One region of the Salinarimonas sp. NSM genome, then DNA from elsewhere that is predicted to be linked to it. Evidence: riboswitches for the same ligand, from Rfam matches in the RefSeq annotation. Region 1 holds a riboswitch; the other holds the start of a gene.

Region 1 (7,896 bases):
ACGGTGAGCGCCGCGTGCCGGCGCCCGTGCCGCCAGAGCGCGCGGGTGCGCGAGAGACCCTTCATGCGCGCGGTGATCATGTACGGCGCGGCCGCGGCCTCCGCGAAGGCGACGCGTGCGACCCTGGCGACGGCGCCCGTCGAGAACAGCGCGACGAGCGCGATCGGCAGCACGAGCCGCTCCGCGACCGAGCCGGTGAGCGGGGCGAGGAGCCTCCACTCCACCGCGACGAGCCACAAGAGCACGAGCCCCACTGCGAAGGCCGGCAGCGCCTGGGACGAGACCGCGAGCACGCGGCTCGCGCGGTCCGCGAGCCCGCCCGGTCGCGCCGCCGCGGCGAAGCCGAGCGCGAAGCCGCCCGCGACCGCCGCCCCGAGCCCGCCCGCGCCGATCGCCGCCGACCACGGCGCGCGGGCCGCGACGTCGGCCAGGATCGGCCGGCCGGTCACCGGAGAGACCCCCCAGTCCAGCGTCAGGAAGCCGCCGAGCCACGCGGCGAACTGCGCCGGCAGGGGCCGGTCGAGCCCGAAGGCGGCGCGCAGCGCCGCGACGGCGTCCGGCGTCGGCGCGACGTTGCCCGCCGCGAGCAGCATCTCGACCGGGTCCCCCGGCATGGCACGCACCAGCGCGAAGGCCGCCGCGGTCACGAGCAGCCATGCGCCGAGGAACCCCGCGCCGCCCCGCAGCGCCGTCGCCATGCGCTCAATCCGCCGGCGCGAGGTCTGGGCGGATGACGTAGTAGTCCGAGCCCCAGGGCTCGTAGCCGGCGAGCCGGTCGGAGAGGCCCACGTGCCATTCCGGCGTCACGAGGTAGGCCACCGGCGCGCCCTCGGCCGCCAACGCCTGAGCCTCCCGCGCGAGGCGCAGGCGCTCGGCGGGGTCCTCGGCGCTCGCCAGCTCCGCGACGAGAGCGTCGAGCGCGCCCGACGACCAGCCGGAATAGTTGCGCGCGCCCTCGCTCCCGAGGAAGAGCGAGAGGAAGAAGGCCGGATCGCCCGCGGGCGCCGTGTGCTGGGCCCAGAGCAGGAGGTCGAAGTCGCCGCCGGACGCGACGTCGTTGGGCTGCTCCGTCACCCGCGTCGTCACCCCGACGCCGATCTCGGCGAGCGCGGCGCGCAGCACCGGCTGGAGCGTGACGAGATCGGGCCGCTGCGGGTAGGCGACGAGGTCGAGCACGAGCCGCTCGCCGTCCTTGGCGCGCACGCCGTCCGTGCCGAGGTGCCAGCCGGCCTCCTCGAGCAGGCGCCGCGCCTCGTCCGGATCGTGGGCGGGCACGACGTCGGCGGCGAAGGGATACGCGTCGGCGAAGGCACCCGTCGCCGGGCGCCCGGCGCGGATGGCCGCGACGAGCGTCGCGCGGTCCACGGCGCGGTCGATCGCGCGGCGCACGGCCGGGTCGGCGAGCGGGCCCGCGCGCGTGTTCATGAACATCATGTACTGGTAGGCGACGGGGAAGGAGCGCACGCTCACGCCCTCGCGAGCCCGCAGCATCGAGAGCGTCTCCACCGGCAGGTTGAAGGCGAGGTCGACCTCGCCCGCCGCCAGGGCGATCGCCATCGCCTGCCCGTCGCCGACCCGCCGCAGGTCGATCGGCACGCGGGCCTCGGCGTTCGGGTAGTGCGGGTTCGGCGCGAGCGCCATGCGCGCGCCGGGCTCGAAGGCGGCGACGGCGTAGGGGCCGGTGAAGATCGGGCCGGCGTCCGTCTGCCGGTAGACCGGGAAGGCCCATTCCGCCAGGATCGACGGCAGGATCGGCGTCGGCCGCTCGGTCTCGACGAGGAGCGTCCCCGCGTCGAGCGGCGTGAAGGCGAGGCGTCCGGCGCTGGCGCGCGCCGCCGGGTTCTCGGCGCCCGTCCTGTTCAGGGCGGCGGCGACCGCCTCGGCGTCGACCGGCGTGCCGTCGGAGAACGTGCGGCCTTCGGCGAGCGTCACGATCCAGGCGCCGTCGTCGCGGCGCTCGGCCGCCTCGGCGAGGAGCGGCACGATCGTCCCCTCGCGCGAGACCGTGAAGAGCCCCTCCGCGATCCCGTGGGAGACGAGCGCCCAGCCGGCCGAGCCGTCGACCGGGTCGAGGCTCTGCGTCACGAAGGTCTTGGCGACGACGAGGGGCGCGGGATCGGCGGCGATCGCCGGGGCGGCGACGAGCACCGCGGCGCTCGCCAGGCCGGCCGCGAGCAGCGTGCGGCGGGCGATGGCGAACCTATGGACAGCGGGCACGCGCGCGGCGTGCCTCGGGTCGCGAATCATGGTCACTCCTCCGGGCCTCCCCGCCCGTCTCGTGGCAGTCGTCTCGGCGGTCGCCGAGGTCGGCAGGTCTCCTGGCTCGCGGGTCGTCGCCGCCCCCCGCCTTCCCGGCTCCCGGGCGGGCGCCCGGCGGCCAGTGGCATGATGGGAGGAAGCTCTCCGCTCACAGTTGCGGGGGCAGCCCCGGAGTCGCGCCCGCCGCTCGCGCGGCCGGCCCTCACCGGGTTCCCTCTTCGTCCCCTTTCGGGGAACCGACGGGGGCACGCTATCCGCTTCCACCGGCGCGTCAAGCCGCCGCAGCCTTTCTTCGCCTCCAGAGATGTAACGCTATAACATAACGTATCTTGGCGGCGCTGGCCGGTCAAGCGGTCGCGCTTGCACGGGCGGACGAGCGCCGCCACACTGCCCGCCATGCTGACCACCTTCTTCGCCGAGCTGCGCGCCGCGCGCATCCCCGTCTCGCTGCGCGAGTACCTGACGCTGCTCGGCGCGCTGGAGCGCGATCTCGCGGGCAAGCGGGTGGAGGATTTCTACTACCTCTCCCGCGCCGCGCTGGTGAAGGACGAGCGCAACCTCGACAAGTTCGACCGCGTGTTCTCCCGCGTGTTCAGGGGGCTCGGCACGATGGGCGAGGCGCTCGAGGCCGCGGAGATCCCGGAGGAATGGCTGCGCAAGATCGCCGAGCGCTACCTGACGCCCGAGGAGAAGGCCGAGATCGAGGCCCGGGGCTGGGACCGGCTGATGGACGAGCTGAAGCAGCGCCTCGCCGAGCAGAAGGGCCGCCACCAGGGCGGCTCGAAGTGGATCGGCACGGCGGGCACCTCGCCCTTCGGCGCCTACGGGTACAACCCCGAAGGCATCCGCATCGGCCAGGACGGCAACCGCAACTTCCGCGCCGTGAAGGTCTGGGACAAGCGGGAGTTCAAGGACCTGGACGACCAGGTCGAGCTCGGCACGCGCAACATGCGCGTCGCGCTGCGGCGCCTGCGCCGCTTCGCCCGCACCGGCGCCGCCGACGAGCTCGACCTCGACGGCACCATCCGCGAGACCGCCCGCCAGGGCTTTCTCGACGTCAAGATGCGCCCGGAGCGGCGCAACGCGGTCAAGGTGCTGCTCTTCCTCGACGTCGGCGGCTCGATGGACTGGCACATCGAGCGCGCCGAGGAGCTCTTCTCCGCCGCGCGGGCGGAGTTCAAGCATTTCGAGCACTTCTACTTCCACAATTGCCCCTACGAGGGCCTGTGGCGCGACAACCGCCGCCGCCATGCGCAGACGATCCCCACCCTCGACGTGATCCGCACCTTCGGGCCGGACTATCGGGCGGTCTTCGTCGGCGACGCCTCGATGAGCCCCTACGAGATCCTGATCCCCGGCGGCTCGGTGGAGCACTGGAACGAGGAGCCCGGCCAGGCCTGGCTCGAGCGCCTGACCGCGCATTTCGGCCGCGCCGCCTGGCTCAACCCCGTGCCGGAGGCGCATTGGGGCCACACCCAGTCGATCGGCCTCGTCTCGCGGCTGATGGGCGGGCGCATGTTCCCGCTGACGCTCGACGGGCTCGACCGGGCGATGCGGGAATTGGTGCGATGAGCATGAGACTTCTTCCGACGACAATCCTGCGCGCCCTGCTCTGCGGGCTTCTCGCGGCAGCCGTGCCCGCCGCCGCCTCGCCCGCCGAGCCCTGCGCGCCACGGACCTTCGACGGTGCGCGCTTCACCGTGTGCGTCGTCGATCCGCGCGACCATGACCTGCGGCTGTTCGCGGCCGGCGAGGACGGGCGTCCGCTCGGGCGCTTCTCGGCCCTGCCGCAGGAGATCGAGGGCGCGCCGCTCGTCTTCGCCATGAACGCCGGCATGTACGACATGAAGCTCGACCCGATCGGGCTCCATGTCGAGCAGGGCGAGACGATCGCGCCCCTCAACACCAACGACGGGCCGGGCAACTTCCACATGAAGCCCAACGGCGTCTTCTTCGTCGCCGGCGGCACCGCCGGGGTCATGACCACCGAGGCCTATCGCGCGGCGCGGCCCAACGCGACGCTCGCCACCCAGTCGGGGCCGATGCTCGTCATCCAGGGCGAGCTCCACCCGCGCTTCATCCCCGGCTCCGATTCGCTCAAGCGCCGCAACGGCGTGGGCGTCGGCGAGGATGGAGAGATCTGGTTCGCGATCTCGGAGGAGCCGGTCTCCTTCCACACCTTCGCCCGCCTGTTCCGCGACGGGCTCGGCACGGAGGACGCGCTCTTCCTCGACGGCGGCCTCGTGCCGAGCCTCTACGCCCCCCATCTCGGCCGCACCGGCGACGGCTGGGCGCCGCTCGGCCCGATCATCGCGGCCTACGCGCGGGGCGACTGAGGCCACCGCTCCCGCCGGGCGACGCGATCCGGGCGGCGGCTCGGCGGGCGGCAAGCATCGCGAAACCATTCCCGCGCACGTGCGCTTAACCTGAACGCGTGTTGACGCTTTCGGATTAACACTCCCCCAAGCGGTATCGATCACAGTCCTCGTACGAACCAACACACCGGTCGCGACAACGAAGACCGGGGAGGCGTCGAACATGATCGATCAAGCTTTGCGCGAATTCGCCGACAATATCTGCGAGAACCGGACGATGACCCTCGAGGACGTGGCGCGACTGCGCACCATCGCCCTCGAGGTGGGCATCGCCACGCGCGAGGAGGCGGACGTCCTCATCGCGCTCGACCGCACCGTGAAGCGGGCGGACGAGGCGGCCGCGCAGGCCTGGTCGGAGCTGTTCGCATCCCTCGTCGTCGACTTCGTCGTGTGGGGCGCGCGCCCCACCGGCGTCGTCGATTCCGGGCTCGCCCGCTGGCTCGTCACCTCTGTCAACGCCTGCGGCGGCCCGAGCGAGAACGCCCGGCGCGCCGTCGCGCAGATGGTGCGCGAGGCGCACCGGGTCGACGAGACGCTGCTCGTCTTCGTCATGCGCGGCGGTGTCATGCGCATGCGCGACGTCCTCGACGCGCCCGAGGTGCCCAAGCGGCTCAAGGACGCGGCGCGCAAGGCCGACCGCGCGGCGTGACCGGCGCGCGGCGCGCCTCTCAGTCGAAAGAGGCGTGGACGAGACCCGCCGCGGGTCGCTAGAACCTCGGGGCGTCTCACCGACGACCAGCGAGGCCCGCGTTCATGTTCGACAAGATCCTCATCGCCAATCGCGGCGAGATCGCCTGCCGCGTGATCAAGACCGCACGCAAGATGGGAATCGCGACGGTCGCCGTCTATTCCGACGCCGATCGCGATGCGGTGCACGTCGACATGGCGGACGAGGCGGTGCACATCGGCCCGGCGGCGGCGGCCGAGAGCTACCTCGTCATCGAGAAGATCGTCGAGGCCTGCCGGAAGACCGGCGCGCAGGCGGTGCACCCGGGCTACGGCTTCCTCTCCGAGCGCGAGGCCTTCCCCAAGGCGCTGGCGGAGGCCGGCATCGTCTTCATCGGCCCCAATCCCGGCGCCATCGCCGCGATGGGCGACAAGATCGAATCGAAGAAGGCGGCCGCCGCCGCGAAGGTCTCGACGGTGCCGGGCTTCCTCGGCGTCATCGAGAGCCCGGAGCACGCGATCGCCATCGCCGAGGAGATCGGCTTTCCCGTCATGCTCAAGGCCTCGGCCGGCGGCGGCGGCAAGGGCATGCGCATCGCCTGGTCGAAGGACGAGGTGGCCGAGGGCTTCGCGCGGGCGCGCTCGGAGGCGGCGAGCTCCTTCGGCGACGACCGGGTCTTCGTCGAGAAGTTCATCACCCAGCCCCGCCACATCGAGATCCAGGTGCTCGGCGACAAGCACGGCAACTGCATCTGGGTGTCCGAGCGCGAATGCTCGATCCAGCGCCGCAACCAGAAGGTCGTCGAGGAGGCGCCCTCGCCCCTGCTCGACCCGCAGACCCGCCGCCTCATGGGCGAGCAGGCGGTCGCCCTCGCCAGGGCGGTCGGCTACGACTCGGCCGGCACGGTCGAGTTCGTGGCGGGGCAGGACAAGTCCTTCTACTTCCTCGAGATGAACACGCGCCTCCAGGTCGAGCACCCGGTCACCGAGATGATCACCGGCATCGATCTCGTCGAGGAGATGATCCGCGTCGCCGCCGGCGAGCGGCTCCGCTGGACCCAGGACGACGTTCGCCTCGACGGATGGTCGATCGAGAGCCGCATCTACGCCGAGGACCCGACGCGCAGCTTCCTGCCCTCGACGGGTCGGCTGACCATCTACCGCCCGCCGGCGGAGGGCAGCGCGGACGGCGTCACCGTACGCAACGACACCGGCGTCGAGGAAGGCGGGGAGATCTCGATCTGGTACGATCCGATGATCGCCAAGCTCGTCACCCACGCTCCGACCCGCGAGGCGGCCATCGACGCGCAGTCGCGGGCCCTCGACGCTTTCGCCATCGACGGCATCCGCCACAACATCCCCTTCCTCACCGCGATCATGCAGAACCCGCGCTGGCGCGAGGGGGCGCTGTCGACGGCCTTCATCGCAGAGGAGTTTCCCGAGGGCTTCCAGGCGCCGGAGCCCGCGGGCGTGGTCGCGACCCGCATGGCGGCGGTGGCGGCGTGGATCGACTATCTCGAGGCGCGGCGCAAGCGCACGATCTCGGGCCAGATGCTCGGGCGCGAGCTCCACGTCTCGCGCGAGCGCGTCGTCATGCTGGAGAAGCAGCGCTTCGACGTCACGGTGGACGAACGCCCCGACGGAATCGTCGTGATCGGCTTCTCCGACGGCGGCGCGGTGCCGGTCGCGAGCGGCTGGCGGCCCGGCGACCCGGTGTGGGAGGGCACCGTCGCGGACGTCGCGATCGCGGTGCAGGTTCGCCCGATCGTCAACGGCGTCTTCCTGCAGCACCAGGGCGCCTCGGCGAAGGCCAAGGCCTTCACCGCAGCGGAGGCGCGTTTCGTCGAGCTGATGCCCGAGAAGGTGCCGGCGGACACGTCCAAGCAGCTGCTGTGCCCGATGCCGGGCCTCGTCAAGGCGCTGATGGCCGAGGTCGGCCAGGAGGTGAAGGCGGGCGAGCCGCTCGCGATCGTCGAGGCCATGAAGATGGAGAACGTGCTGCGCGCCGAGCGCGACGGCACCGTCGCGGCCATCCACGCCGAGGAGGGCGACAGCCTCGCCGTCGATGCCGTGATCCTCGAGTTCGCCTGACGCGCACGCACGCCCGATGCCGCTCTACTTCGCCTACGGGTCCAACATGGACCGCACGCAGATGGCTGCCCGCTGCCCCGCCTCGCGGCCGATAGGCACCGCGCGGCTGATGCGCCACCGTGTCGTGATCATGCGCGAGGGCTGGGCGAGCGTCGCGCGCGCGCCGCACGGCGCCGTGTGGGGCGTGCTGTGGGACCTCGCGCTGCGCGACGTCCCGGCGCTCGACCGCTGGGAGAGCCTCCACACCGGGCTGTACACGAAGCTCGTGCAGCCGGTGCTGACCGAGAAGGGCGCGCGCCGCGCGATCGTCTACGTGGGCCGCGCCAGCGAGGGCGGCACGCCGCAGCCGGGCTACCTCGAATCGGTCGTCGCCGCCGCGGAGGCCGCCGGGCTGCCGCCGAGCTGGCTCGCGACGCTGCGGGCCCTGCACCCGGACGCGGCGCAAAGGCGCCATTCCTGACTGGATTGCCGTCGCACGACGTTCTCCGTGGAACGAATTCGCCTT
Region 2 (7,896 bases), on a different contig from region 1:
CACCGGTGACGACGAGAGCGAACCAGAACAGCATCAGCATCGTCGTACGGTGCGCCTGCACCCTGTGCCGCCGCGCCTCCCAGGCGCCGACCGCGACCATGGCGACGGTGAAGGCCGACAGGCCGTGGATCCACGAGAAGCGGCCGATCAGTGGATCGTAGACGAACCCGAAGGACGAGATCGCCACGACCAGCATGAGCGAGATCCAGATCCAGCCGACGAGGCGATGCCCGCCACCGCCCTTCGGCCGGAGCAGCTGGAAGACGCCCAGCAGGAGCGCGGCGATGGCCGCGACGGCGTGGACCTGGACGAGGGGCGGAGCGGCGAAGAGCGGGGCGAGGGACAATGCACAGACCTGATGGGACACCGTCCCGCCAGACCACCACGCCCACCGTCGGCGTGTCCACCCCGAGCGGTCAGCCCCCACCAGCGTGGAGCAAGCCCGCGCCGCGATACGCGCCGGCACCGCGCCGGCGTAGGCCGCACTGGCACAAGCCGCGCTCGCCGCCGGCTTCGCCGACCAGAGCCACATGACCCGGCGGTTCAAGGCGGCCTACGGGATAACGCCGGAGCGGTGGCGGCGAATGATCGCCGCGTGAGCGGCCGCGCAGGCCTACCGCGTCGGCCCGGCGCGTGCGAGAACGTCGTCTCCCCGAACCGGACCCCGCTCCCCATGCCCTCCCCCACGGCCCTCGACGCGGCCCCCGCCTCCCTCCCCCGCGCGATCCGCGACGCGGTGCTCGGCATCGGGCTCCTGTCGGGCATGGACGCCGCCGTGAAGCTCGCGACCGCGAGCCTGCCGGTCGTGCAGGTGACGTTCCTGCGCTTCGCCTTCGGGGCGTTCGCGATCGCGGCGGTCGTGGCGTGGACACGCCCGCGGGTGCCCACCCTGGAGACGCTGCGGATCAATTTCGTGCGCGGGCTCCTCGTCGTGGCGACGGGCCTGAGCTTCTTCACCGCCCTCTCCCGGCTGCCGCTCGCGGAGGCGACGGCGCTGTCGTTCCTCGCGCCGGGCTTCATGGCGCTGTTCGGCGCGCTGATCCTGAAGGAGCGGGTCGGCGCCCGCGCGCTCGCGGCGCTCGCCATCGGCTTCGCCGGCATGCTGGTGATCGTGTTCGGCCAGGAAAGCCTCTCTCGAGGCTTCTCTCGCGGTTTCGCGTCCGGCGTGACGCTCGATCCGCTCGGCGTCGCGGCCGGGCTCGCCGCGGCCGTGTTCTACGCGCTCGCCATGGTGCTGGTGCGTGCGAGGGCGCGCATCGACGGGGTCGTCACGATCGTGGCGCTCCAGCACCTGTTCCCCGCCCTCGTGCTCGCGGGCCCCGCGGTCTACGTCTGGGAACCGCTCACGGGCGACCTCGCCCTCCTGTTCTGCCTCGTCGGCACGCTCGGCGTCGGCGGCCACCTCCTGCTGGCGCGCGCCTTCCGCTCGGCGGAGGCCGCGCGCATCGCGCCGATCGACTACACGGCGCTGGTCTGGGCGGCGGCCCTGGGGCTCGTGCTGTTCGGGGAGGTGCCGGGCTGGGCGACGCTCGCCGGCGCGGGGCTGATCGTGGCCGGGGCGGTGGTGGCGACGCGGCGATAGGCGCGTCGTCCTTGACAGCACGCCCCATCCCGCCTATCTCGCGGGCATGCTTTGGCACTCCCTTCGCGTGAGTGCTAACAGCCACGAGCAACCCTGACGGCGGGCGTGTTCTATCCGACCGCGCCCCGCCTGCATAGAGGACGCCACCCCATGAACTTCCGTCCCCTGCACGACCGCGTCGTCGTCCGCCGTATCGAGGCGGAGGAGAAGACGAAGGGCGGGATCATCATCCCCGACACCGCCAAGGAGAAGCCCCAGGAGGGCGAGATCGTGGCGGTCGGTCCGGGCGCCCGCGACGAGACCGGCAAGGTCCAGCCGCTGGACGTCAAGGCCGGCGACCGCGTGCTGTTCGGCAAGTGGTCCGGCACCGAGGTGCGCATCGACGGTCAGGATCTCCTGATCATGAAGGAGAGCGACATCATGGGCGTCGTCGCCGCGTAAGCGGACGGCACCCGCGTCGACTCCGTCCGAACGATCGACCCTCGCCGCGCGCCGGCCTCCGCGCCGGCCCCGAGGGCCGCACATGCAAGGAAAATGAGCACATGGCAGCCAAGGAAGTGAAATTCTCGGCCGACGCCCGCGAGCGCATGCTGCGCGGCGTCGACATCCTCGCCGACGCGGTGAAGGTGACGCTCGGCCCGAAGGGCCGCAACGTCGTCATCGAGAAGTCGTTCGGCGCGCCCCGCATCACCAAGGACGGCGTCACCGTCGCCAAGGAGATCGAGCTCGCCGACAAGTTCGAGAACATGGGCGCCCAGATGGTGCGCGAGGTGGCCTCGAAGACCAACGACCTCGCCGGCGACGGCACGACGACCGCGACCGTTCTCGCCCAGTCGATCGTCAAGGAGGGCGCCAAGGCGGTGGCCGCGGGCATGAACCCGATGGACCTCAAGCGCGGCGTCGACATGGCGACCGCCGCGGCCGTCGCGGACATCCAGGCCCGCGCCCGGAAGGTCGCCTCGACCGGCGAGGTCGCCCAGGTCGGCACCATCTCCGCCAACGGCGACGCGCTGATCGGCGAGATGATCGCCAACGCGATGCAGAAGGTCGGCAACGAGGGCGTCATCACGGTCGAGGAGGCGAAGACCGCCGAGACCGAGGTCGACATCGTCGAGGGCATGCAGTTCGACCGCGGCTATCTCTCCCCGTACTTCATCACGAATGCGGAGAAGATGATCGCCGAGCTCGACGATCCCTACATCCTCATCCACGAGAAGAAGCTCTCCTCGCTCCAGGCGATGCTGCCGATCCTCGAGTCGGTCGTGCAGTCGGGCAAGCCGCTGCTGATCGTCGCCGAGGACATCGAGGGCGAGGCGCTCGCCACGCTCGTCGTCAACAAGCTGCGCGGCGGCCTCAAGGTCGCGGCCGTCAAGGCCCCGGGCTTCGGCGACCGCCGCAAGGCGATGCTCGAGGACATCGCCATCCTCACGGGCGGCACCGCCGTCTCCGAGGACCTCGGCATCAAGCTCGAGAACGTGACGCTCGACATGCTCGGCCGCGCCAAGCGCGTGCGCATCGAGAAGGAGAACACCACGATCATCGACGGCGCCGGCTCGAAGGACGACATCGAGGCCCGCGTCCAGCAGATCAAGGCGCAGATCGAGGAGACCTCCTCGGACTACGACCGTGAGAAGCTCCAGGAGCGTCTCGCCAAGCTCGCGGGCGGCGTGGCCGTCATCCGCGTCGGCGGCGCCACCGAGGTCGAGGTCAAGGAGAAGAAGGACCGCGTCGACGACGCGCTGAACGCCACCCGCGCGGCGGTCGAGGAAGGCATCGTCCCCGGCGGCGGCACCGCGCTGCTGCGCGCCAAGAAGGCGGTCGAGAAGCTCACCTCCGACAACCCGGACATCCGCGCCGGCATCAAGATCGTGCTGCGCGCGCTCGAGCAGCCGATCCGCCAGATCGCCGAGAACTCCGGCGTCGAGGGCTCGATCGTCGTCGGCCGGATCCAGGACAACGCCTCCGAGACCTACGGCTTCAACGCCCAGACCGAGGAGTACGTCGACATGCTGCAGGCCGGCATCGTCGACCCGGCCAAGGTCGTGCGCACCGCCCTCCAGGACGCCGCCTCCGTGGCGGGCCTGCTGATCACCACCGAGGCGATGATCGCCGAGGCGCCCAAGCGCGAGTCCGCCGGCGGCGGCGGTGGCGGCGGCGGCATGGGTGGCATGGGTGGCATGGGCGACATGGGCTTCTGAGCCCGGCGCCCCTCCCGCACCGCGCGAGGATGATCAGGAGGCCCCCGGGGAGACCCGGGGGCCTCTCTCTGTTCGGGCCGGGGCGCAGCGCACGGCTCGGCGCCCGCTCCTCACTTCACCCGCATCGGCAGGCCCGCCACCATGAACGTCACGGCGTCCGCCGCGGCGGCGAGCCGCTGGTGCAGGCGGCCCGCCTCGTCGCGGAAGCGCCGGGCCAGCGCGTTGTCGGGGACGATGCCGAGCCCGACCTCGTTCGACACGAGCACGACCGGCCCCGGCGCGCCCCGGCAGGCGGCCTCGAGCGCCGTGCCGGCCGCGGCGACGTCGCGCTCGGCGAGGATCAGGTTCGTCACCCACAGGGTCAGGCAGTCGACCAGGATCGGCGCCCCCGCCGGCCCCTCGCGGATCGCCTCCGGCAGGTCGAGCGGCGCGTCGCGCGTGATCCAGCCCTGCGGCCGGCGGGCGCGGTGCTCGGCGATGCGCGCCTCCATCTCCGAATCGAAGGCCTGCGCGGTCGCCACGTAGACCCACGGCGGCGCGCAGGCCTCGACCAGCGCCTCGGCGTGCCGGCTCTTGCCGGAGCGCGCGCCGCCCAGGACGAAGGTCGAGCGGGGCAAGGCGCCCCGTAAGGGCTTCTCCGGGGTCATGCGCGAGGCCGTTGAAGTTCGAGGGCGCGACGGCTAATCATGGTGGCGACGGTGCCCCGGCGACGGGGTGAAAAGGGAATGCGGTGAGACACCGCAGCTGCCCCCGCAACTGTGAGCGGAGAGCCCGTCGCTCTCATAGTCCACTGGGTCCGTCCCGGGAAGGCTGAGCGACAAGGGCCGCGACCCGCGAGCCAGGAGACCTGCCGTCGCAGGCTTTCATGGGCTTTCCGGCCGGGGTGCGCCGGGGAGTTCGCCGGTCGATCGGCATCCGCCGCCGGCCGCGTCTCTCCGTGGAAGCGAGAAGCACGAGCGCCGCCGGCGCCGACGGAGAGCGACATGACCGGACGAAGCACGCCGAAGACCCGTATCCTGCTGATCGCCGCGGGCCTCCTCGCCGCGACGCCGGCGCTCGCCCACCATCCGATGGGCGGCACCACGCCCGCGACGTTCACGGAGGGCCTGCTCTCCGGCTTCGGCCATCCGATCATCGGCATCGATCACCTCGCCGCGCTGCTGGCTGTCGGCCTGATCTCGGCGCGCTTCGGGCGGGCCTTCACGCTCCCCGCCGCCTGGCTGCTGGCGATGGTCGCCGGCGTCGGCATCCATGCCGCCGCCGTCGACCTGCCGCTCGGCGAGGCGCTCGTCTCGCTGTCGCTCGTCGCGCTCGGCCTCGTCGCGGCGCTGCGCCCGACCCTGCCCCTCGCCGCCGCCGCGACCCTGTTCGCGATCGCCGGCCTGATCCACGGCCACGTGCTCGCGGAGACGATCATCGGCGCCGAGACGACGCCGCTCGCGGCCTATCTCGGCGGGCTCGTCGTGGTGCAGGGCGCGATCATGGCCGGCGTGTCGCTCGCCGCGCAGCGCATCTGGGCCGGCATCGCCGCGACTCCGCCGGCGGCCGCGCGCCTGGCCGGGCTCGCCGTGGCCCTCGTCGGCGCGGGCTTCCTCGCGACGAACCTCGGCGCCTTCGCCTGAGCCCGGCGATGAGCGTCCCCCCGGCGGAGATCGTCGTCCACGTCTGCACCACCTGCCGTCCGGCAGGCGGGCCGGACGCGACGGAGGACAGGCCCGGCGCGATCCTCCTGCGCGCGCTGGAGGACGCTCTCACCGCCCGCGCGGCGGCGGGCGCGCCGCTGCCGGTGCGGCTCGAGCCGGTCGCGTGCCTCTCCGTCTGCAAGCGCCCCTGCACCGTCGCGGCGACCGCGCCGGATCGCTGGACCTACGTCTGGGGCGACCTCGACCCGGCGACGCACGTCGACGAGATCCTCGACGGGCTCGCCAGGTACGCCGCGAGCGTCGACGGGATCGTCCCGTGGCGCGAGCGCCCGCAGATCTTCAAGACGGGCGTCGTCGCCCGCATCCCCCCGCTGCCGGGCGACGCCCCGGCGGCCGCCGAATAGGAGCCGCCCCATGGCGAGCCTGTCCAGAGCACTGACGAAGATCCCCTGCACGGTCCTCACCGGCTTCCTCGGCGCCGGCAAGACCACCCTCGTGCGCCACCTCGTCGAGAACGCCGGCGGCCGGCGCATCGCCGTCCTCGTCAACGAGTTCGGCGATCTCGGCTTCGACGGCTCGTTCCTCGAGGGCTGCGGCATCGCGGGCTGCACCGCCGAGGACATCGTCGAGCTGCCCAACGGCTGCATCTGCTGCACGGTCGCCGACGACTTCGTGCCGGCGCTGACGAAGCTCCTCGACCGGGCGAACCCGCCCGAGCACATCCTCATCGAGACCTCGGGCCTCGCGCTGCCCAAGCCGCTGGTGAACGCCTTCAACTGGCCCGCCATCCGCTCGCGCGTGACGGTCGACGGCGTCGTCGCCGTCGTGGACGGTCCCGCCGTAGCGTCCGGGCTGTTCGCGCACGATCCCGCCAAGCTCGCAGCGCAGCGTGCCGGGGACGCGTCTGTCGACCACGACAACCCGCTGGAGGAGGTGTTCGAGGACCAGCTCGCCTGCGCCGACGTCGTCGTGCTCAACAAGGTCGACGCGATGTCGGTGGACGAGCGCCGCCGGGTCGCCGCCGACATCCGCGAGCACCTGCCCCGCGCCGTCGAGATCCTCGAGGTCGCCCACGGTCGGGCGGACCCGGCCGCGCTGATCGGGCTCGGCGCCGCCGCGGAGGGAGACCTCGCCGCCCGGCCATCGCACCACGACGACGCGGGCGAGCACGATCACGACGATTTCGAGAGCGTGGCCATCCCGGTCCCAGCGGTCGAGAGCCCCGAGGTCCTCATGCGGCGCGTGGCGAAGGCCGCCGAGATCGCGGGCGTGCTGCGCATCAAGGGCTTCGTCGAGGTCACCGGCAAGCCGATGCGCCTCGTCGTCCAGGGCGTCGGCACGCGGGTGTCGCAGAGCTACGACCGGCCGTGGAAGCCGGGCGAGCCGCGCGCGGGGTCGCTCGTCGTCATCGGCCTGCACGATTTCGACCGCGACGCGGTCGCGCGCGCGTTCGCCGGCTGAGGGACGCGGGCCGCCCGCCATGCACCTCCTGCCCGCGAGCACGGTCTCCCTCGACGAGGGCGAGAGCGCCGTCGACCTGGCCCAACCGCCCGGCGACGTCCTCGTGCTCTCCTTCGCCGATTCGGACCTCTCCGCGCTCGCGGCGGCGCGGGGTGCGACGCGTGCCGGCACGCCGGGGGAGCCGTCCCTGCGCCTCGCCTCCCTGAGGCGGCTCAAGCATCCGCTCTCGGTCGACCTCTGGGTCGAGAACACGGCCGCGAAGGCGCGCTTCGTGCTGGTACGCTGCCTCGGCGGGCTCGACTACTGGCGCTACGGGGTGGAGCGGCTCGCCGAGACCGCGCGGGCGAACGGGACGGCGCTGGCGGTGATCCCCGGCGACGACCGCCCGGACCCGCGGCTGGCGGATTTCTCCACGGTCCCAGAGGCCTGCTGCGACGCGCTCGAAGCCTACTTCACCGCCGGCGGCGTCGAGAACATGGGCCGGCTGCTGGCCGGGATCGACGCCTGGCTCGCCGGCCGGCGCGGGGCGGTCCTTCCGCCGATCCCGACGCCGCGGGGCTTCGCCTGGTCGCCGGAGCACGGGCCGGAGGCGCCCGAGGCGGCGCTCTCCCGCCTGCCCACGGACCGTCCGCTCGCGCCGATCCTGGTCTACCGCTCGGCCGTTCTCGCCGGCGAGACCGGCCCGGCGCGGGCGCTCTCGGAGGCGCTGGCGACACGGGGGCTCGCTCCGCTCGTGCTCGCGGTGTCGAGCCTGAAGGACCCGGAGGCGGTCGGCGTGCTGCGCCGGGCGCTCGCCGCCCGCAAGCCCGCCGTGATCCTCGCCACCACCGCCTTCTCCGCCCGCGAGGGCGCGGGCTTCGTTCTCGACGGCGCCGATTGCCCGGTGATCCAGGCGATCCCCGTCGGCACGACGCGGGACGCCTGGGCGGCGTCCGAGCGCGGGCTCTCGGCGGCGGATCTCGCCATGCAGATCGCGCTCCCCGAGTTCGACGGCCGCATCGTCGCCGGGCCG

What was found. A riboswitch is a leader RNA that binds a small molecule or an ion and turns the genes downstream of it on or off. The one in region 1 is predicted to bind cobalamin.
Region 2: another riboswitch for cobalamin. It lies ahead of ACTZWW_RS05935 (HupE/UreJ family protein); the one in region 1 lies ahead of ACTZWW_RS16630 (ABC transporter substrate-binding protein).

What each region holds. Positions count from the first base shown of each region.
Region 1 covers NZ_JBQTCJ010000049.1:29,843-37,738, reverse strand. The annotation lists gene ACTZWW_RS16635 (ABC transporter permease) at 1-698, opposite strand, end outside; gene ACTZWW_RS16630 (ABC transporter substrate-binding protein) at 703-2,217, opposite strand; cobalamin riboswitch at 2,292-2,515, opposite strand; gene ACTZWW_RS16625 (vWA domain-containing protein) at 2,656-3,831, shown strand; gene ACTZWW_RS16620 (phosphodiester glycosidase family protein) at 3,828-4,595, shown strand; gene ACTZWW_RS16615 (hypothetical protein) at 4,798-5,283, shown strand; gene ACTZWW_RS16610 (acetyl-CoA carboxylase biotin carboxylase subunit) at 5,388-7,391, shown strand; gene ACTZWW_RS16605 (gamma-glutamylcyclotransferase family protein) at 7,408-7,851, shown strand.
Region 2 covers NZ_JBQTCJ010000009.1:69,944-77,839, reverse strand. The annotation lists gene ACTZWW_RS05965 (DUF2306 domain-containing protein) at 1-346, opposite strand, end outside; gene ACTZWW_RS05960 (helix-turn-helix transcriptional regulator) at 486-599, shown strand; gene ACTZWW_RS05955 (DMT family transporter) at 674-1,582, shown strand; gene groES (co-chaperone GroES) at 1,733-2,023, shown strand; gene groL (chaperonin GroEL) at 2,125-3,780, shown strand; gene cobU (bifunctional adenosylcobinamide kinase/adenosylcobinamide-phosphate guanylyltransferase) at 3,891-4,427, opposite strand; cobalamin riboswitch at 4,460-4,649, shown strand; gene ACTZWW_RS05935 (HupE/UreJ family protein) at 4,764-5,402, shown strand; gene ACTZWW_RS05930 (DUF1636 family protein) at 5,411-5,827, shown strand; gene cobW (cobalamin biosynthesis protein CobW) at 5,838-6,884, shown strand; gene cobN (cobaltochelatase subunit CobN) at 6,904-7,896, shown strand, end outside.